3 regions of the Pseudomonas sp. TS_SC_3 genome follow, and region 1 is predicted to be linked to each of the others. Evidence: riboswitches for the same ligand, from Rfam matches in the RefSeq annotation. Region 1 holds a riboswitch; each other region holds the start of a gene.
What was found. Region 1 has a riboswitch for cobalamin ahead of AC0J6G_RS13270 (energy-coupling factor ABC transporter permease). Riboswitches for the same ligand answer to the same signal wherever they lie in the genome.
Positions count from the first base shown of each region.

Region 2: another riboswitch for cobalamin. It lies ahead of AC0J6G_RS00495 (TonB-dependent receptor); the one in region 1 lies ahead of AC0J6G_RS13270 (energy-coupling factor ABC transporter permease).
Region 3: another riboswitch for cobalamin. It lies ahead of cobG (precorrin-3B synthase); the one in region 1 lies ahead of AC0J6G_RS13270 (energy-coupling factor ABC transporter permease).

Region 1 is NZ_CM149586.1:2,762,780-2,769,864, forward strand. Features, by position in the region: gene amn (AMP nucleosidase) at 1-1,101, opposite strand, end outside; gene AC0J6G_RS13270 (energy-coupling factor ABC transporter permease) at 1,400-2,080, opposite strand; cobalamin riboswitch at 2,136-2,343, opposite strand; gene AC0J6G_RS13275 (acyl-CoA dehydrogenase family protein) at 2,441-4,093, opposite strand; gene AC0J6G_RS13280 (TetR/AcrR family transcriptional regulator) at 4,090-4,743, opposite strand; gene AC0J6G_RS13285 (hybrid sensor histidine kinase/response regulator) at 4,863-7,085, opposite strand, start outside.
Region 2 is NZ_CM149586.1:80,008-87,092, forward strand. Features, by position in the region: gene AC0J6G_RS00490 (cobalamin-binding protein) at 1-722, shown strand, start outside; gene AC0J6G_RS00495 (TonB-dependent receptor) at 778-2,685, opposite strand; cobalamin riboswitch at 2,788-3,004, opposite strand; gene dxs (1-deoxy-D-xylulose-5-phosphate synthase) at 3,071-4,966, opposite strand; gene AC0J6G_RS00505 (carboxyl transferase domain-containing protein) at 5,123-7,085, opposite strand, start outside.
Region 3 is NZ_CM149586.1:3,478,724-3,485,808, reverse strand. Features, by position in the region: gene cobJ (precorrin-3B C(17)-methyltransferase) at 1-1,612, opposite strand, end outside; gene AC0J6G_RS16380 (precorrin-2 C(20)-methyltransferase) at 1,759-2,511, opposite strand; gene AC0J6G_RS16375 (precorrin-8X methylmutase) at 2,508-3,134, opposite strand; gene cobG (precorrin-3B synthase) at 3,127-4,470, opposite strand; cobalamin riboswitch at 4,566-4,766, opposite strand; gene cbiE (precorrin-6y C5,15-methyltransferase (decarboxylating) subunit CbiE) at 4,825-6,027, shown strand; gene AC0J6G_RS16360 (cobalt-precorrin-6A reductase) at 6,024-6,743, shown strand; gene AC0J6G_RS16355 ((2Fe-2S) ferredoxin domain-containing protein) at 6,903-7,085, shown strand, end outside.

The sequences.
Region 1 (7,085 bases):
TTCACCGGTAACCTGCCGCGCGGCGGCCTGCAAGGCTTGCTGCACTTCGGCCAGGGCCGGCAGCGGAATATGCGGCGGCAACACGCGATCAAGAATACCGTCGCGGCGCATGTAGGCGTGGGCCAGCACATAGTCGCCAATGGTCTGCGACTGACGCAGCCCCCCGCAGTGGCCGATCATCAGCCAGCAATGCGGGCGCAGCACGGCCAGGTGGTCGGTGATGTTCTTCGCGTTGGACGGGCCGACGCCGATATTGACCAAGGTAATGCCGTGGCCGTCATCCGCCTGCAGGTGGTAGGCCGGCATTTGGTAACGGTGCCAGATGACGTTCTCGATGATCGCCTGCATCTCGCCTTCGGCCATGCCGCGCTCAATCACCACGTTGCCCGGCAGCACCATGCGGGTAAACCGCGACTCCCCCACCAGCATGTCCAGGCCGTGACGGATGAACTGGTCAACGTAGCGGTGGTAGTTGGTCAGCAGAATCCAGGGCTGCACATGCCGCCAGTCGCTGCCGGTGTAATGCACCAGACGGCGCAAAGAGAAGTCCACCCGCGCGGCGTCAAACAGCGCCAGCGGCAGCGGGTCGGTGTGTTCCCAGTCGCACAGACCGTCGGCAATGCCGTCAGTGGCGGCGGATAGATCGGTGCTGGGGAATACCCGCGCCAGTTCCGCTGCCGTCACCCCGGAACCGGCTAATTCATCGCCCTGCTCGACCACGTAGGGATAGGGAATATTTTGCTGACTGACGCCCACCTCAACGCGCACGGTGAAATCGTTCATCAGTGGGCGCAGCTGCTCCAGCAGGTACTTACGAAACGCCGCCGGATGAGTGACGGTCACGCTGTAGGTGCCTGGCACTTGCACTTTGGCGTAGGCGCGAACGGTGGTTGGCACTTCGCCCTGACACAGGTAGGTCAGGCGTAATTCGGGGTAACGGAACTGACTCTGCTCGGCAGCATCGGGTTTGACCCGCTCTTTCAAGTAACGCTTGAGCGCAGCACTCAAGCCGCTGGTTGCGTGCAGATGCAATGCGGCCAGACGATCCACCGCCTCTTCAGCGCTATTAGCGACAACAAAGTCATCAGAATACGTATTCACAAGGCACCTTCCAGGCTGATCGCAATCGGCCCTATCTTGCCCTGAGCCGCCGCATTGGCGATAGCGCGGCGTGGTCTAAACAGGACATTTGAGCAATGCCGAAGGATGATCAGGCAACGCTTGCAGCGTCATGCCCGAACGGCGAGAGCGCCTAAAAAGCGAGGGCGACAACAGCGCTGTCGCGCCGGGAGGTGCTGGCTGGCAGCAGTAGCAGGTAAGGGGCGCAGGGGATTAGCCACCTGCGCCCGACGGACGCTGCAGAAACCGCAGCGGGCGACTGCAGCTTGCAGCCGACTCGTTAGGCCGGCTGGTGCAGACGCGCATTGAACAACGGGCCACGGCTATAAGCCGAGAACGCTTTGGCAGCAGCCAGCACACCCAGATCAACCAGCGGTTCAAGCAAAATCACGCTCATGTAGGCCAGGCCGAAACTGCCCACGGCCGCCAGGTTGTCGCTGGAGAAGCCGTTGCCATAAACCGCCCAGAAAGCCACCCAGGCAACAATACCGCCCTGATAGGCCGTCGACAGCGCCAGCGCCTGCTTATAGGAGAGGTCCACATAGGCGGTACCCGGCGCAATGATGCGCTTGGCCAGCAGGCTGATAGCCCACAGCGGCACCAACAGCGTGGTGACGTTCATGCCGTACTGCGGCAGGTCAAACTGAGCGAAGAGCAGCCCCTGCAACAACAACCCCACAGCCAGGCCGATCGCCGTGGCACCCGCGCCGAACAGCAGCAGCAGGGTTGAGCCGAGGATCAGGTGCACCTCGGAAACCCCCACCGCATGATGCGGAAAGACCTCGAAGAAGCAGAACACCAGTGCGGTGGTGAGCAGGCTGCGCAGCGCCAGGGCAGCGACACCGCCGTTGCTGCGAATGCTATCAAGGGCAAGCTTGGCGGTAAGGCCAAAGGCGCCTGCGGCGGTTGCATAACTGAGGAAGAGTTTGGCGCCCGTAACGACTTCTGGTTCGATGTGCATAAAGATTCCTGTACCGCGCCCACCGCGCGATGATCTGGATTGAGGGATTGGGCATCAGTGCCCGGCGTCGATGGCAGGTCTCCTGGCTCACGGTTTGACGCGTCGCCCGCCTTCCCAGCCTTACGGCCAGTGGCATCGGGGCGTCGCTCACCGTTTACAGTTGCGGGGGCAGCCATGGCTTCGGTACCGGTTGCAGTACCCACCATGTTCCCTTTTCATCCACTCGCGTAACACGCTGCGGAACCATCGGCGGCCACCTTACCCGCCAGCAGCGAGAAATGACAGAGCCCGGCGCAGAGGCCGGGCTCAAGGCTCAAGCGCAACGCAGGCCCGTCAGCCCGTGTCGGCAACGCAAACGCCCTAGATCAAATGCGGCGTGCTGCGTGCAACCAGCGCGTCGGCATCGATACCGCGCGGCAAGGTGCCGTAGACCCGTCCGCCCTGCCCGCCCAGGCGGCTGACGATAAAGGCGTCGCTTACCACCGAGTTACCGGCCTCCAGCAGCAGCTTGGCTTGCAGCGCCAGGGCTACGTCTTCGGTGAGCTGGCGGGCGCGGTACTGGATATCGGCGGTGTCGCAGAAATCCGCCTGTAGCTTGGCGATATGCGCCTTGAGGCGCGCATCGCCATGACCGTCGCCCAACTCGCTAAACAACGCATCGAGCACGCCCGGCTCCTTGGACAGCGCGCGCAGCACGTCCAGGCATTGCACGTTGCCTGAGCCTTCCCAGGTCGAGTTGACCGGTGCTTCGCGGTACAGACGCGGCAGGATGGTCTCCTCGACATACCCGGCGCCACCCATGCATTCGGCGGCTTCATTGATCATCGCCGGCGCCCGTTTGCAGATCCAATATTTGCCTACGGCGGTGACCAGACGGGCGAACTTGTCCTCCTGCTCGTCAAGCGGGTTGTCCAGCGCCTTGCCCATGCGCAGGGTCAGCGCTAGGGCCGCTTCGCTTTCCAGGGCCAGGTCGGCCAGTACGTTCTGCATCAGCGGCTGTTCGCTGAGTACCCGGCCGCCCACCTGTCGATGGGCGCAGTGGTGCGCGGCCTGAGTCAGGGCCTGACGCATCAATGCGCTGGAGCCGATCATGCAGTCGAAGCGGGTCAGCGCGACCATCTCGATAATGGTCGGCACGCCACGGCCCTCCTCGCCGACCATCCAGGCCAGCGCGCCGCGAAACTCCACTTCACTGGAGGCGTTCGACCAGTTGCCCAGCTTGTTTTTCAGGCTCTGGATATAGAACTCGTTGCGCGTGCCGTCCGGGCGGTGGCGTGGCAGCAGAAAGCAGGTCAGGCCTTTGGTGGTGTAGGCCAGGGTCAGGAAGGCATCGCACATCGGCGCCGAGCAGAACCACTTGTGACCGATCAGTTCATAAGCTTGACCGGGACCACCCAAACCCACCGGGTAGGCACGGGTGGTGTTGGCGCGCACATCGGTGCCGCCCTGCTTCTCGGTCATGGCCATGCCGATGGTCGCGCCGGTTTTCTGCTCAATCGGCAGATTGCGCGGGTCGTACTGGGTGGAAAGAATTTTCGGCAGCCACTTCTCGGCCACATCGGCCTGCAGCTTGAGCGCGGGCACGCTGGCGAAGGTCATGGTCAACGGGCAACCGCTGCCGGCTTCGGCCTGGCTGTGCAGGTAACTCAAGGCAGCGCGCGCCACCTGAGCGCCGGCACGCGGATCGGTCCAGGGCATGGAGGGCAAACCATGCTCAATAGCCGCGCTCATCAACTGGTGATAAGCCGGGTGAAATTCGACCAGATCAACGCGATGACCATAACGATCATGACTTTTGAATATCGGCTTGTTTTCATTGGCGAGAAAACCGGCGGCCATCAACTCGCCGCCTGCCAGCGCCCCATACACATCCAGGCGCTGCTCGGCCCAACCGCCGCCGAAGCGTTTGCTCCACTCCTGCAGCGGCAGGTCGACGCGGTACAGGTTGGCGCCATCTAGCGGCGGCACCTGATTGAACACGTCATGGGTTTCGGCATGTTGACTGGCATTCATGGCTGAGGCTCCTCTTCGGGCAGTGGGGCGCCCACGGCGCGTAGGCAAAAAGTGACCAGGGCCTGACTGACTTCAGCCAGGCTGGGGGCGGGATAACCGGCTTCGCGGGCCGCTCGCGCGGGCGGCGACAGTGGGCCGACCAGGGCTTCGGCGATGGCACCGACCAGGCAGGCGGCGACCAGGTTGATCTGCTGCACGCGAAACACGCCCTGCGCGGCGCCTTCCTGCAGCAATTCGACGAACAGGTCGGCGTAGGCTTCGCGGTAGAGCAAGCGCTGCTCGTCCACTTCGGACTCAACCGGTTCCGCAATCAGGGCAAAGGCTAATTGGCGACTGTGCCAGGCGCGTGCCGCAAAGCGCTCAACCCCGGCAGCCAGGCGCTGCACAGGGCTGCCATGCTCGCGCACGGTTACCGCCAACGCATCGACTTCACGCTGACTGGCCACGGCAAAAACCTCGGCTGACAGGCTGCCCTTGCTGCTGAAATGGCGGTACAGGCTACCGGTGGCAATACCGACATCCTCGGCCAGCGCCTGCATGGTCAGCGCGGCAAACCCGCCCTCAACCACGCGCGCCAGCGCAGCGCTGATGATGCGCTCACGCAGCGCCTGATCGAGGTTGATACGGGTAGCGGTGGTGCGATAGGCCATGGTCTGAATCCTGATTCACTATTACTTAAGTGAATCAGGATTCAGAGTTTGGCTAAAGAGCGGTTCCGGGCACAACAGCAGGCATATTGGCCAGCCACTGGCATATACAACGCAAGCGATCAGGGCTCGCGGCAGAGCACCCAGTCGCGCAACAGATTGCGCAGCTGCTCAAACTTCACCGGCTTGGCCAGGTAGTCGCTCATGCCGGCAGCCAGGCAGCGCTCGCGGTCGCCGCTGTGGCTGTGAGCGGTAATCGCCAGCACCGGCAGCAGCTGGCAGCCGGGCAAGTTGCGCAGCGCGCGGCAGGTGGCGAAACCGTCCATCACCGGCATCTGGCAATCGAGCAGCACCGCGTCGATGGTCTCGCTGCGCAGCACTTCCAGGGCTTCAGCGCCGTTATCGGCGGTGCGCACCTGATAACCCAGCTTGAGCAACATGCCACGGGTGACCAGCTGGTTGATCGCATTGTCTTCTGCCACCAGCACGGTGCATTGCTCGGGCTGACGCAGCGCCGGGCCGCTGGTACGCGGGATGACCACTGCCGGCGCGGCTGCCGGTATCGGCAACGCCAGCGGCAGCTCCAGGCGAAAACGACTGCCTTGGCCTGGGCAGGACTCATGGCTGAGGTCACCGCCCAGCAGATCCACCAGCTGCCGGCAAATCGCCAGACCGATACCCAGGCCGCCGTATTCGCGGGTCATTGAGCCGTCCAACTGCTGGAAGCGCTGATACAGCTGGTCATCGGCGGGCGAAGTAAAGCCCACCCCGCTGTCGATCACCTCGATACGCAGTGGCAGGTTATCGCGCGCCGTGCCAGCGCGACTGACCCGCACCTGCACCTCACCGTACGGGGTGAATTTGATGGCGTTATCCAACAAACAATTGAGGCTCTGCAGCAACTTGCTGGCGTCGCCCTCTACGGTGTCGGGCAGGCTGTCATCGACATCCAGAACAAAGCGCAGACCTTTTTCTTCGGCACGCGGCGCGTACTGCGCACGCACACCGTCAAACAAGCCGCGCAGGCTGAACGGCTCCCGCCGCGGGTAGAGCCGGCCGGCCTGCAACTCGGTGAGGGTCAGAATGTCATTGACCATGCGCATCATGTCGCGCGCGGAGCTCGCGGCCGTGCGCTGGTAATGCGCCAGCTCGCCGTCAATGTCGAGCATGTGCATCAGTTCCAGCGAGCCAATCACCCCATTCATCGGCGTGCGCAACTCGTGGGTGACGGTGGCAAGAAACTCATCTTTCAAGCGGTTGCTGTTGGCCAGCTCCTGGTTGAGGGCTTCAAGCTTGAGGCCGGCTTCCTGCAGGATACGGGCGCGCTCTTCCTTCATCGCGTTAATTCGATCAGCCAGTGCCAGCGACAGCAGGCCCACTTCCAGCGCCGAGCCGATCTGGCTGGCATACATGGTGAGAAACATATTCGGCAGGTAGCCCAACACCATCAGGGTGTTGATCACTCCGCCGGCGAGAAAGGCCGTCCAGGCGAAGATGAAATAACGCGCCACACGCATGCCGCGTATCCAGGCAAGGATACCGGCACTGAAAATCACCACGGTAAAGCCCAGCGCCAGGTAAGTGGCCAGGCGCAGCGACAGCGCATAGCTGACCGTCAGCGCCAGCGTCATCACCAGCACACCCGAGGCCATCATCAGCAACAAGGCGCGATCCACCCAGGGGCTGTGCTCGGCGGTATGCAGGAAGCTGCGCGCAAACTGACAGCCAAACAGCGCCGACGCACCAATCAGGAAAGGCGTCGCCGCATTCGCCCACCAGGGGCTGTTAGGCCAGAAGTATTCAATCGCCGCACCGTTGACCGACAACTGATAGAAGCCGAACGAGGCGATATAAAGGATGTAATACAGGTAGCTGGTGTCGCGCACGCTGAGGAAGATAAACAGGTTGTAGATCAGCATCACCAGCAGCACGCCGTAGATGATGCCCAGCACATAAATCCGCGCGGGTTGCTCTTCCAAATAGGCCGTGGGCGCCCAGAGCGTCAGCGGTGCCTGAATTGAGCCCTGGCTTGCCAAGCGCAAGTAAATACGTTGCGGCTGCGCCGGCGGCAACTTCAGCTCGAACACATAGTTGTGCTGTTTGATTGCGCGGCTGGAAAACGGCAAGGCATCGCCTGTGCTCTGGCTCAGCTGATAACGCCCCTGGGCATCAGGCAGATACAGCTGCAGATGATCAAGCGGTGGATAGGCTAATTCCAGCAACCACGGCTGCGCGCCTGTTTCCTGCTGCGGACGGTATTCCAGGTCAAGGCGCAGCCAGAACACCGAGCGCGAATAGCCGGCGTTTAGTACGCCTTTATTGTGCTGGCGAAAACTGGCGTCCAA
Region 2 (7,085 bases), 1.4 Mb from region 1:
CGCCGTCCCTCACCGAAATCATGCTTGAACTGGAGGCTGGCGACCTGTTGGTGGGCCTGCTTGATGCTGGGGAGCGCCCGGCGGCCGTGCAGCATCTGCCTTCGGTCGGTCATTTTGGCCGCCTGGAACTGGAGAGCCTGCTCAGCCTGCAGCCCGACCTGGTACTGCTCTGGCCGGACAGCATCAGCAGCGGCCAGCGCCAACAATTACAGCGCCTTGGCATCCCGATAATGCTTGTCGAGCCCCGCAAGCTGGCTGATCTGGCCGGGCAGTTTGCCGAGATCGGTACGCGTGTGGGGCGTGCAGAGCAGGGAAAGCGTTTGCAACAGCAGTTCAACCAGGGCCTGCAGCGCCTGAGTCAGCGCTACCAGCGGCAACACCCGTTGCGCCTGTTCTATCAGGTCTGGGATGTGCCGCTGTATACCCTCGGCGGCCAGCAGATTATTAGCGATGCCCTGCGTGTGTGTGGCGCCGAGAATGTCTTTGCCGACCTCAGCCTGCCGGCTCCGCAAGTGAGTGTCGAGGCGGTGCTGCAGCGCAACCCCGAGGTGATTTTGGCCGGCAGCCAGGCGCAACTGGATGCCTGGCGCGTTTGGCTGGGGATGAAGGCGGTTGAGCGTGGGCAGTTGTGGCAGGTGCCCGATGACGGCCTGGAGCGGCCCAGTTTTCAGATGTTGGGGGCGATGGAGAAACTGTGTGAGCAGTTGGCAGCGGCCGAGTGAGTCGTGAAAGCAAGAAGGCCGCCCAATAGGCGGCCTTCTTGTAGGTGCTGCGTGGTTAGAAGCGATAGCCGACGCTTAGTTGTACCTGTTCTTCTGGAGCCGGGTAGTGGTACGAACCACTCCAGATGCTCCAGCCAGCGTGGCTATCGTACTGCTTGCCTGTAAGATTATTGACCCGCAGTTTGCTGCTGAACTGCTGATAGTCCCAGCTCAACGCCGCGTTAATAAGGGTATAGCCACCCTCGCGGGGCAGGGTATGTCCATCATCACTCGACAGATAACGGGCGCCGGTATAGACCGCCTCGACATAGCTGGTTACACCAGGCAGCAGTTTGTAGCTGAGGTTAGCGCTGGCGCTATGGCGGGAGACCCAAGGCACTTCGTTGCCCTTGAAGTTGCCCTGCAGGTATTCCGAGTCGGTGAAACTGTACTGCCCGCCGATGCTCAGACGTTCGCTTAGCTGGCGTTCGGCTTCCAGCAATAGGCCTTGGCGGCGGGTCTTGTCCAAGTTGATGTTGGCCCCCTGGCCTGCATTGGCCTGAGAGTCGTACATCAGCTCGTCTTCCAGATCGAGGCGATACAGGCTGGCCTGATAGCGCTGCCTGCTGTCTTGCCATTCGGCTCCGGCTTCCCAGGACAAACCGGTCTGCGGCTTGAGGTAATCGATGCCCGGGAGTACATAGCCGTTTTCATCGACGTTGGCCCAGCGCAGAACGTCTTCACGCTTGATAAACAAGCGCGTGTGCTCGGCCGCCTGCCAGCTGAGGCCAAGGCTACTGCTGCCCTGGTTATCGGTATGCGACTTGCCCGAGCCGCGCTTGCGATCTTCGGCTTGGCTCTCACGGTAGCCTGCACTGAGGCTGAGGCTGCTGCTCAGCGGCTGTACCCACTGGCCGTACCAATCGCGTTGGGTTTGGCGGAACTCGGTGCTGGTCAGGCTATTTTCATAGTCGTTATTGATATGGTCATGGCCCAGCAGCCACTCACTGCGGCCGAGGACGCTGTCGAGGTGCCCTGAGAAGCGTGGGCTAATGCTTCCCACCCGAGTAGCCTGGCGGTAGCGGCTGCCCCAGGATGAGCCAACGCCATCCTGATCGCTATGGCTGTAATCGAGGTTGGCGTTAAGGTTATCGTGTAGCTGCTGTTGCAGTGCGATACGGTGCAGCTGGGTCTTGCTGTCAAACCAGTCGCTTGAGGTGCTTTGCTTACGGTCGACGTGGCGCTGGCTTTTGTTGATGCTGCCGGGGTAGAGCAACTCATCGTCTACCGTCTGGTATTCGTAGAGGGCATGGCCGCTGTCGTGGTCATAGCGCAAGCGGGCGAAAGCGTTACTGTAGCTGGCGTTGTTATGGTCGCGGTAATTGTCGGCGGTGCGCGACTCACCACTGAGAAAGGTGGAGAAACCACCGCCTAATACCTGCGATAGATGGCCGCGGAGGGCTTCTAGGTCATGGCTGCCGCGGCTGGTCTCAATATAGGCTTCGCTGGCTTTGGGTTGGCGAGTGATGATGTTGATAACTCCGCCCACGGCCTGGTCGCCATACAGCACGCTGCCCGCGCCACGGATAATTTCAATTCGCTCGATATTGCTCAGCGGTACGCTGCTCAAGTCTGCTCCAGCGAGTGCGGGCTGATTTAGGCGCCGACCGTCGACAAGGATTAGGGTGTTATTCACCGCGTTTTCACCAAAACCGCGCAGGCTGAAAGTGGCTCGGCTGCCATCTCCGATCACGTCGCGTACTTGCAATCCAGCCTCACCACGCAAAACGTCGACCAGCGAGCTGGCTGCGCTTGCCTCGATTTTTTCACGATCAATTACTCGCACGCTAGCGGGGGCAGGGGTTTGCAATGGAGTGGCGCGGGTGATCACCAGCGGCGGTAATTCATAGCTGCTGGTATCAGTGGCAGCCGAGGCAAAACTCGGCGTAAGTGCCAAAGCCAGAGCAAGACGGGACAATTTCATTTAAACAATCCTCAAAAGGTCGGAAGACTTTTGAGGAGGGCAGGTGCAAGAACGGGCGCACGCAAGGGCAGCCTGAGCTTGACGGTGATGCCCTCCGCAGCACCAGTCACATCCGCTAAGGCCGGTCTCCGGGCTCTCGACATGTGCAGCCTCGCCTTCCCGGCTTACGCCAGTGGCTTTCAGAGGTTGCATGCAGATTGACTCTGCGGTCGATTACCGTTGCGGGGGCAGCGCCGGGATGGCTCTTAATGAGCGCACCGGCTTCCCGTTTAACGCCGCTTTACGGATAAAGAGGCGCACCTTGGCGGAAGTAAAACGCCGCGCACCTTAATGCGCGGGGGGATGAACTACAAGCAAGCGATGTTCAGCGCTGGATGAGCGGTACTCATGCAGGGCGAGTGGCGAGCCGGGCGCGTATGGCCGCTTCGATACCGGCGGCGTCCAGCCCGCATTCAGCGAGCATCTGCGTGGGCTTGGCGTGCTCAACGTAATAATCAGGCAGGCCCAGGTGCAGCAGCGGTTTGAGGATGTTCTCGCGGGCGAGGAACTCGCTGACCGCACTGCCGGCGCCGCCCATCACGCTGTTCTCTTCGATGCTGACCAGCAAGTCGTGGCTGGCGGCCAGTTCACGTACCAGAGCTTCATCCAGCGGTTTGACGAAACGCATGTCGACCACGGTGGCGTTGAGCGCTTCGCCGACCTTGAGCGCTTCGCTCAGTTGTACGCCGAACACCAGCAGGGCAACTGTCTGGCCCTGGCGGCGGCGGATGCCTTGGCCAATTTCCAGCGGCTCCAGGCCAGGCTCGATGGCAGCATTGGGGCCTGTGCCGCGCGGGTAGCGCACGGCGGCCGGGCCATTGTAGAGGTGGCCGGTGGTGAGCATACGGCGCAGTTCGTTTTCGTCACTCGGCGTCATTACCAACATGCCGGGGATGCAGCGCAGGTAGGAAATATCAAAGCTGCCGGCGTGGGTCGGGCCGTCTTCGCCAACCAAGCCGGCGCGGTCGATGGCGAACAGCACGTCAAGGTGCTGCACGGCTACATCGTGGATCAGCTGGTCATAGGCGCGCTGGAGGAAAGTCGAATAAATCGCCACCACCGGCTTAACCCCATCACAGGCCATGCCGGCGGCCAGGGTCACGGCGTGCTGCTCGGCGATGGCCACATCGAAATAGCGCTCGGGGTAACGTTCGCTAAAGGCCACCAGGTCCGAGCCTTCTTTCATCGCCGGGGTAATACCGACCAGGCGCGGGTCTTGCGCGGCCATGTCGCACAGCCATTGGCCGAAGACGCTGGAGTATTTCGGGCCGCTTGGCTGCTTGGCCACGGGCGGCGCGTTGATGGGCTCCAGCTTGGTGATCGCGTGATAGCCAATCGGGTCGGCCTCGGCCGGGGCGAAGCCCTTACCCTTTTTGGTGACGACGTGCAGGAACTGCGGGCCCTCGAGGTCACGCATATTGCGCAGGGTGGCAAGCAGGCTGGGCAGGTCATGGCCGTCGATTGGGCCGATGTAGTTCCAGCCGAGCTCCTCAAATAGAGTGCCGGAGACCAGCATGCCCTTGGCATGTTCTTCAGTTTTACGTGCAATTTCCCAGGCACCGGGCAGCTTGGACAGCACTTTTTTACTGCCTTCACGCATGTTGGCATAGGTGCGGCTGGAGAGGATCTTCGCCAGGTAGGTGGACAGACCGCCGACATTTTTTGAGATCGACATGTCGTTGTCGTTGAGCACCACCAGCATATTGGCTTTGACGTCACTGGCGTGATTGAGCGCCTCAAAGGCCATGCCGGCTGTCAGCGCGCCGTCGCCGATCACTGCCACCGATTTGCGCTTGCTGCCCTGCATACGCGCCGCAATGGCCATGCCCAGTGCTGCACTGATGCTGGTGCTGGAGTGGCCGACGCCAAAGGTGTCGTACTCGCTCTCGCTGCGGCGGGGGAAGGCGGCGATACCATCTTTTTGGCGCAGGCTGCCCATTTGCTCGCGGCGACCGGTGAGAATCTTATGGGGGTAAGCCTGATGGCCGACATCCCACACCAGGCGATCATCCGGGGTGTCGAAGACGTAGTGCAGCGCGACGGTCAGCTCAATCACGCCGAGGCCTGCGCCGAAGTGCCCGCCGGTCTGCCCGACCGTATACAGCAGGTACTGGCGCAGTTCGTCGGCCAGGGTTTCCAGCTCGGTTTCGCCCAGGCGACGCAGTTCATCCGGCGTATTGGCGCGGTCTAGAAGTGGCGTCAGCGGGCGCTCACGGGGAATCTCGTGGAAGGTCGTCGGCATCGGGCAGATCGTTATGGGAGCAAAAGATGCGGCAGTTTACCCGAAGCGCCGGAAACTGCCCAAACATGCTTCGGCTCAGCGCACCTGTAGCCCGGATCTAATCCGGAAAGTCTCATTCAATGTGGCCCCGCGTGCACCCGCGCGACGACCACTGGGCTACCAGGTATCGATTGAGCGCTTTTTACCTTCACGCGCTGCCGGCCTGGGTGTGGCATTCAGCCCGCGTAGCAGCCAGGCGCGGGTTTCCAGCGGGTCGATCACGGCATCAATCTCGAGAAAGCTGGCCATATTGATGCCCTTGCCATTCTGGTAAGCCTTGGCCACCAGCTTGTCGAACAGCTGCTGGCGCGCGGCGGGCTCTTCCCCGGCGGCCAGCTCCTTGGCAAAACCCAGGCGCACCGCACCTTCCAAGCCCATGGCGCCAAACTCGGCGCTGGGCCAGGCGATGGTAAACAGCGGCGAGTGGAAGCTACCGGCGGCCATGGCCTGGGCGCCGAGGCCGTAACCCTTGCGCAGCACCACGGTAAAGAACGGCACCGTCAGGCTGGCGGCCGCGACAAACATGCGCGAGACATGGCGCACCGTGGCCTGTTGCTCCGCCTGCGGGCCGACCATAAAGCCAGGGGTGTCGCACAGCGACAGCAGCGGAATATCAAAGGCGTCGCACAGTTGCATAAAGCGCGCAGCCTTGTCGCCGGCCACCGCATCGATGGCCCCGCCGAGGTGCGCGGGGTTATTGGCGAGCAAGCCGAACGGTTTGCCTTCGATGCGGATAAAGGTGGTGATCAAGCCAGGCGCGAACTGGCGGCGCAGTTCCAGCATCGAATCCGTGTCGGCGAGGGTGGCGATCACCTGGCGGATGTCATACACGCGCAGGCGGTTTTCTGGGATTAAGTGGCGCAGCTCGCGCTGATCCGCGCAGTTCCACTCGCTGAGCGCGCCCTGGAAGTAGCTCAGGTACTGCTTGGCCACGCGCACGGCCTCGGCTTCATCGCTCACCAACACATCGATTACGCCATTAGGCCCTTGCACATTGACTGGGCCGACCTGCTCGGGGGTAAAGCTGCCCAGCCCACCGCCTTCGATCATCGCCGGGCCGGCCATGCCGATGGTCGCGTTGTTGGTGGCGATAATCACATCGCAGCAGCCGAGCAGCGCGGCGTTGCCGGCAAAGCAGCGGCCGGAGACGATCCCGACGGTTGGCACCAGCCCGGAGAGCCGCGCCATACCGACAAAGGTGTGGCAATCCAGCCCGGCCACACCGACAAAATCGGTATCGCCCGGTCGGCCGCCGCCACCTTCGGCAAATAGCACCAGCGGCAAGCGCCACTGCGCGGCGAGGCCGAGCATGCGGTCGGTCTTTTTGTGGTTCATCACGCCCTGGGTGCCGGCGAATACCGTGTAGTCGTAGGCGATGGCCATGCAGCGCGCGGCCTGGCTACCGAACGCCGCAGCGTTAATTGTGCCGGTGCCGGCCACCAGGCCATCGGCCGGGCTCTGTTCGATTAGCTCTTCCAGTGAGCGGCGACGCCGTTGCGCGGCGAGGGCGAGCGCGCCGTATTCGTTGAAACTGCCGTCATCGAGCAGGTCCGCCAGGTTCTCACGCACCGTGCGCTGACCAGTTTTGCGCCGTTTGGCCACGGCCTGAGGGCGGCGCTCGTCGCGGGTCACGGCGTGACGTTCGAGTGCTTCGGCCAGGTCCGCGCGGATATGATCGAGGTCCAGGCTGTGTTCGTTCTGACTGGCGGCGGCGTCGACCTCGGCGGGTTCGATAAACAGCAGCGGCTGGCCTGCATTGAGTGCGCTGCCGACCTGCACGGCCAGTTGACGGACGATGCCGCTGTGGCTGGCGCTGATCACAAACTCCATTTTCATCGCCTCCAGCACGGCGATGCTCTGGCCGACGGCCACCGCAACGCCTTCGGCCACTGCCAGGCTGACCACCACGCCGGTGCTGTGGGTCAGCAGTGGCAGGCAGCCTGGCGGCGCATCCGGTATCTGCTCGGCGCTTTGGCTGGTCGCCTGCGTACCGGTAAAGAAGTGATGCGGGTGGGCCTGGGTTTGCGCTGCCAAGAGTTCACTTAGCTGGCTTTCGACAAAACGCGTGGTCAACTGGTAA
Region 3 (7,085 bases), 720 kb from region 1:
CACGCGGAAAGCGGCAGGTTTGGCTGGAGCCGATAATCACCAGGGTGCGCATATCGACCATCTCTGGCGTCAGTTCGCCCAGGGTTAGGCTGCGCAGGGTTTCGCCGGGGCGGCCGATATCGCGGCCGAGGACCACCAGGGTTTCCGGCGTGCGTTGCTGGCGGACGATGTCCAGCGCAGAGCCGAGCTGCCAGGGGCGAGCTTTGGAGATGGGGTTGTAGAAGGCCATTACCAGGTCGGCGGCGGCGGCGTGTGCCAGGCGCTTTTCGATAATGGCCCAGGGCTTGAGGTTGTCCGACAGGGAGATCAGGCAGAAGTCATGGCCCAGCGGCGCGCCGGCCTTGGCGGCGGTGGCCAGCGCAGCGGAAACCCCGGGGAATACCTGCAAGTCGACCCGCTGCCATTCGGCGTCGGTGGATTCATGCAGGGCTTCCAGCACGGCGGCGGCCATTGCGAACACGCCGGGGTCGCCAGACGACACCACCACCACGCGCCGGCCGCTGGCGGCCAGTGCAAAGGCATGGCGGGCGCGCTGCATTTCTTCACGGTTATCGGTGCAGTGGCGCACCTGCTCTGGGCGCAGCGGGCCGGCCATATTGATATAGGTTTCGTAGCCGAGCAGGTCCTGCGCCTCATCCAGCGCCTGGCGCGCGGCGGGCACCATAAATTCGGCGGCACCGGGGCCGAGGCCGATCACCGTCAGGCGGCCACGGGGGCGGCCGAGTTGCGTGGCGTCGATCGGCGCAGCGGCCAGCAGCAGACGCAGGTTGGCGTGCTGGCTATGCAGCGGCGGCAGTTGCGTGGCGTCGTCGATAAAACGCAGCGGCAATTTCAGTTGTGCAGCGGCGCTGTGCAGGTCGGCGTCGGCCATCAGCACTGGCGCGGCCAGCAGGCAGGCCAGGCTTTGTGGGGCTAGCTTGCTGGCATGCAGCGCCTGCTGCAGTTCGCCAAGCAAATCGGCGCCGGCGCGTTCGACCCAAACGGCCACTTGCTGCGGGTGGATCAGCAGTTCATCGGCATTGGCGGCGCGGTTATGGGGGCTGATATGGATCACCCGTGCGGCGTCGTCAGTCACCGGCAGCTTGGCTTGCATCAGCCAGGGCGCGTCGCCTTCGATACGCACGGCCTGGCCGCCGAGCAGGTCGCTGACAAAGCCTTTGCCCTGCTCCAGGTCGGCCAGCACATAGCCTGCAGGCGGCTCCAGCAAACAGGTGCCAAAACGCAATTCGCCGCTGGTGGTGATCGCCGCGCTGACTTGCAGGTGCGCAGCCAGCTCACGCGCCATGCGGTTGACCCCGCCGAGACCGCCGAGCAGCGGCACCACGGCGCTGCCATCTTCGGCGACGGCCAGCACCGGCGGTTCACTGTCTTTCTCGCCCAGTACGGCGGCCAGGCTGCGAATCACGATGCCGGCGGCGCACAGCACGATCAGCGGCGTACCGGCGCGGTAGAGCGCGCGCAGGGTGTCGCCGAAGTCTTCATATACCCGTTCAACGTCAGTCACTCGGCTGCCCAGGCCATGAATTTCGACCTGTGGATAAAGTGCCTGGATACGCCGCGCGCAAGGCAGGGCGGAGGGGCCGAGGATGATAATGGCGGGAGAGCGGTTCATGCGGATTCCATCTGTGCCGTGTGTATGTTGGGTAGGGTGGATGACGCTTTTTTCATCCACCATCGCGGTTGGTGGATGGGTGAAGCGCCATCCACCCTACGGGTCTGTCGCGGCTAAAGCCCCTCCCACGGGTTGTTTGCAGTTTGCTAACCGCGCCATTTCTCGCCGGGGATGACGATCATCGAGAAGTACGGCGAAGACATTGGCTCCACTTCATCCAGTGGGACGATGCGTTGGTTGCCCATGGTGGCGCGTTCGACGTAGTGGGCGCGCTGGTCGATGCCCAGCTCCTGCAGCACGCGGCGGACTTTCTCGAAGTTGCGCCCGAGCTTCATCACCACGGCGGCTTCGGCGCTGTGCAGGCGCTGCTTGAGTTCGTCTTCGGGGAGTACGCCGGAGAGCACGCTCAGGCTCTGGTTGCGGTACACCAGCGGGGTGCCGAGCACCGAGGCGCAACCGAGCATGGAGCACACGCCGGGCACCACTTCTACGTCGTAACGGTCTGCCAGGCGGTCGTGCAGGTACATATAGGAGCCGTAGAAGAACGGGTCGCCTTCGCAGATCACCGCCACGTCATGGCCGGCGTCGAGCCGGGCGGCGATCTGCACCGCGCAGGTGTCGTAGAAGTCGCTGATCACATCTTCATAGCTGAGTGGCGCGGCGAGTTTTTCCGTGGTCACCGGGTACACCAGCGGCATGCGTACCTGCGCGTCGGTGAGGTGCTGTTCGATAATGCCGAAGGCGTTGCCACCGTGACCTTTGTTGGCTTTAGCCTTGGCCACAAAGTAGCCGACCACCGCTGCCGACTGCAGCAAACGCAGGGCTTTGAGAGTGATCAGCTCCGGGTCGCCGGGGCCGACGCCGATGCCGAGTAGACGGCCTTTTTGCACGCTCATCACTCCACCTCCGTGGCCAGGGCGTTGACCGCTGCCACCGCCATGGCGCTACCGCCACGGCGGCCGCGCACGATCACATAGGGCACGCCACGGCTGTCGGCAGCGAGGGCGTCCTTGGATTCCGCCGCGCCGATAAAGCCCACCGGCATGCCGATAATCAGCGCCGGTTTCGGTGCGCCGGCGTCGAGCATTTCCAGCAGGTAAAACAGTGCGGTGGGGGCGTTGCCGATCACCACCACGCTGCCTTGCAGATGCTTGCGCCAATGTTCCAATGCGACTGCCGAACGGGTATTGCCCAGGACGCGGGCCTGCTCAATCACGCCGTCGTTATGCAGGGTGCAGATCACCGGGTTGTTGGCGGCCAGGCGCGGGCGGGTGATGCCTTCGGCGACCATCCGCGCATCGCAGAGAATCGCCGCGCCCTTGGCCAATGCGGCGCGGCCGGCAGCGCCGGCGCCTGGGGAGAAGCGCAGGTCCTGCACCACATCGACCATGCCGCAGGCGTGGATAACCCGCACGGCGAGCTTTTCCAGATCAGCCGGAATGGCACTGAGGTCAGCCTCGGCGCGGATGGTGGCGAAGGACTGGCGGTAGATTTCCTGGCCGTCGCGGATGTACTCAAGCATCGTTGTTTCCTGTTGCGCAGTGGGTGGCGAACCAGTCGCCTGCCTCGTCGATCGTTATGGCGTCGGCCAATAGCTGGCCGAAACCCGGCTGCTGTGGCGTGCGTTGGTAGAGCTGGTAATGCCCGGCGCTGCTGGCCAGCAGGGTAAAAGGCGCGGTATGCGCGGCGGCGCAGGAGCGCGGGCAGGCACTTAGATGTACTTGCGGCCGCGCTGTGTTGGCGCGCAGGTGCTTGGCGAGCAACAAGGCGTCGGCTTTGCTGTCGGCCAGGCCCTTGGCGCAGGCGGCTGAGCCGGTGCAGGCGATCAGATTGCTAAGTGGTTCCTGCGCATCGATCAGCAGGCCGAGTTCGGCCAGTTTGTGCAGCAGGTTGTCTGCCGATGGCTTGGGGATATTCGGCAGCAACAGGCCCTGCCAGGGCGTCAGGCGCAGGCTGGCATCGCCATGGTGCTCAGCCAGCTCGGCCAGTGCTTTGAGTTGCGCGGCGTCGATCCGGCCCAGGCGCGCGGCGGCGGCAACCATGCACAGGCCGCTTTGCTGCTGTGGATAAATACCTATCGGCGCGTGCTCGCTGACCGGCGAGCGTTGCCAATCGGCTGGCGCCGCTTGTACGGCAAAGGGCAGGCGCGTTTGCAGTTGTTGCAGCAGTTGGCTAGCTGGAATCACGCTAAGCAGTTGGCGCATACGGCTGTGTGCGTTGCCGGCCAGTTCGATAAACAGCCTGAGCAGTTGTTCCACCAGCGGCACGATTTGCTCAACGTTGACCACGCCCAGCGGCTGATCACCGGGGCAGCCAGCCAGGCCAAAGGCCAAGCGAGCCGGCGAGCCGGGCAGGGCGCTAAGCCAGATATCGTGGGGGTGTTCGAGCATCGCCAAGGCTTCGCCGCCGTCCAGCTGCAGGGCGAACTTGGCCGACAGCCCATGCAGCGCCGGGGTGTTCTGCAGCAGCTCAAGCAACGCGGCGGCCAGTGGGCGGGTGTCGAGCAGGGCCTGCGGATCGAGGCCGGCGGCGGGGCTGAGCAGCAGGTTGCGCACGTCATCAGCCGCGGGGTTGCTGGGGCCAAGCTCGGCGGCGAGCAGGCGCTCGATCAGATCGGCCTGCTGGCCTGGCAACACGCCACGAATTTGCAGATTGCTGCGGTTGGTCAGCTCCAGCACGCCGCTGGCGCAGCGCTCGGCAGCCTCGGCGATGGCGCGTGCCTGTTGGCTGCTGAGTACGCCGCCGGCCAGCTTGACCCGGCAGATGCCGCCGTCCAACGCCTGAACGATACGCAGCAGGCCGGGGCACGCACTAGGGCGTGGGTCGGGCAGGTCGGCGGAGGTTAGACGGTCGCGCAAACGGTTCACCAGCAACAAAGACGCGGCGACCGAACCAGCGAAACCCGCCCACAGGGGATTTCATGGCATCGGTACACCCCGCCCGATGTTGGCACTCGCGACTAGCGTCGTCGGCAGGTCTCCTGGCTGACAGGTCATCATCTGGCGCGGCCTTCCCGGTTTCCCAGTGGCGCAGTGGCGGCAGACTCGCTGTTTACAGTTGCGGGGGCAGCTCGGTCACGATCAGCGGATCGCTCCGGATTCCCTCTTAGGCCCCTCGCACCATGGCGGTGGGCACCGACGAAGCCTGTATTATGCCCGCTTTGTTTGATGCGCTGACACCCTAGCTTGTCGGGCGGGGGCAGAGGAGTGGGTATGACGGCCTGGTTAACCCTGGTGGGCATTGGTGAAGACGGTTACGCCGGGCTGGGTGAGGCAGCGCGCCAGGCGCTGGGCGAGGCGCAGTGGATTGTTGGCAGCCCACGGCAGCTGGCGCTGTTGCCTAGCGATCTGCCAGGGCAGCACGAACGCTGGCCCAGCCCCTTTAGCCTGGAGCCGGTAATGGCGCGGCGCGGGATGCCGGTGTGCGTGCTGGCCAGCGGCGACCCGCTGTTCTATGGCGTGGGCGCGAGCCTGGCGCGGCAGCTGCCGGCAGAGGAATTGCAGGTGTTCTCTTCGCCCTCATCCGTCTCACTGGCTGTTGCTCGCCTGGGTTGGCCACTGCAGGACGTGACGGTGCTGTCGCTTGTGGCGCGGCCGTTGGCGGCGCTGCAGGCGCAGATTTTCCCCGGCGCGCGGCTGCTGCTGTTGAGTAATGACGGTGACAGTCCGGCGGCGGTGGCCGAGCTGCTGCGTGAACGCGGTTTTGGTCCCAGCCGTTTGACCGTTTTGGAACATTTGGGCGGCGATCAGGAACGGCGCATCGATGGTCTGGCCAGCGACTGGGCCGTGCCGCGCGCTGCCGATCTCAATCTGCTGGCCATCGACTGCGTGGCGGGCGCCGATGCACGCCTACTGCCGCTGACGCCGGGGTTGCGCGACGACCTGTATCGGCACGACGGCCAACTGACCAAGCGCGATGTGCGCGCCATCACCCTGGCGCGTCTGGCGCCGCAGCCCGGTGAGCTGCTCTGGGATGTTGGTGCCGGCTGCGGTTCCATCGGCATCGAATGGATGCGCGCGCACCCTAGTTGTCGGGCGCTGGCCATTGAGGCCGATGCCGGTCGTCAGGCGCATATTCAGTACAACCGCGATGCCCTCGGCGTGCCGGGTCTGCAACTGATCGCCGGCCGTGCGCCCGAGGCATTGAGCGGATTGGCCGCGCCGGATGCGATTTTTATCGGCGGCGGGGTGACCATCCCTGGCGTGCTGGAGCAGTGCTGGACCAGCCTGAAACCGGGCGGTCGTCTGGTGGCCAATGCGGTGACCCTGCAAAGCGAAGCGGCGCTGGTGGCCTGGCGCGAGCAGGTGGGTGGCGAGCTGACCCGCATCAGCGTGGCCCAGGTGCAGCCGCTGGGCGGTTTCGACACCTGGCGCAGCGCCTTGCCGATCACCCTGCTGGAGGTCCGCAAGCCATGAGCCCGCGCATCTTGCTGCTCGGCGGCACCACCGAGGCCTTGCGTCTGGCGCGCCGCCTTGGCCCTGAAAGCATCTACAGCCTGGCCGGGTTGGGCCGGGTGCCGGATGACTTGCCCTGTCAGGTGCGCGTTGGCGGCTTTGGCGGGGCCGAAGGATTGGCGGGGTATATCCGCGAACAGGGCGTCGAACTGCTGCTCGACCTGACCCACCCCTATGCCGCGCAGATCAGCGCCAATGCCGCCCGCGCCGCCGAGCTGAGCGGGATTGCCTGCTGGGCGCTGCGCCGCCCCGGCTGGCAGGCCGGCGAGGGTGATGACTGGCGTGAAGTGGATAACTGGGCCGGTTTGGTCGAAGCCCTGAAGGATTTCCGCCGTCCGCTGTTTACCCTGGGCCGCGAGCCGCTGGAACACCTGCACGAGATACCCCTGCATCAGCACTGGACCGTGCGCTGCCTGACGGCCCAGCAAGGCGTGCCGCGTGCGGAGATTATCGGTGCGCGCGGGCCGTTCGCGCTGGACGAGGAACGCGCGTTATTCGCCCGCCTGGGCACCGATGTGCTGATCAGCAAGAACAGCGGGAGCCAGTCCACCGAGCCGAAATTGCAGGTGGCACGGGAGCTGGGGTTACCAGTGCTGTTGCTGCGTCGGCCGAGTTTGCCGAGTGTGGAGCGCGAGTTTCTCAGCCTCGAGGCGCTGACTGAGGCGCTGCAGTTGTAGCGCGAATTGGCCGCCGAGCCAGGTAGGGTGGATGACGCTGTTTTCATCCACCCTCGCAGTCGGTGGATGGGTGAAGCGTCAGCTGCGCGCCCCGATCCACCCTACGTGCCAAATGCGAAAAATCCCCTGTTAGACTGCCGCCCCGCTTTGGAGGCCGCCATGACCACGCCCGTTTCGCCCTACGCTCGCATTTTGTTTGTCGGCCCCGATCTGGCCGAGGGCTCGTTTGCTGAGCTGCTGCGCCGTCGTCTGGTTGAGCTGCGCGGCGAAGCAGCGCTGGCCGATATCGTCGACACCAGCGCAGGCTATGCGCCGCTCTGGCTGCGCGTGGCCGAGGGCGAG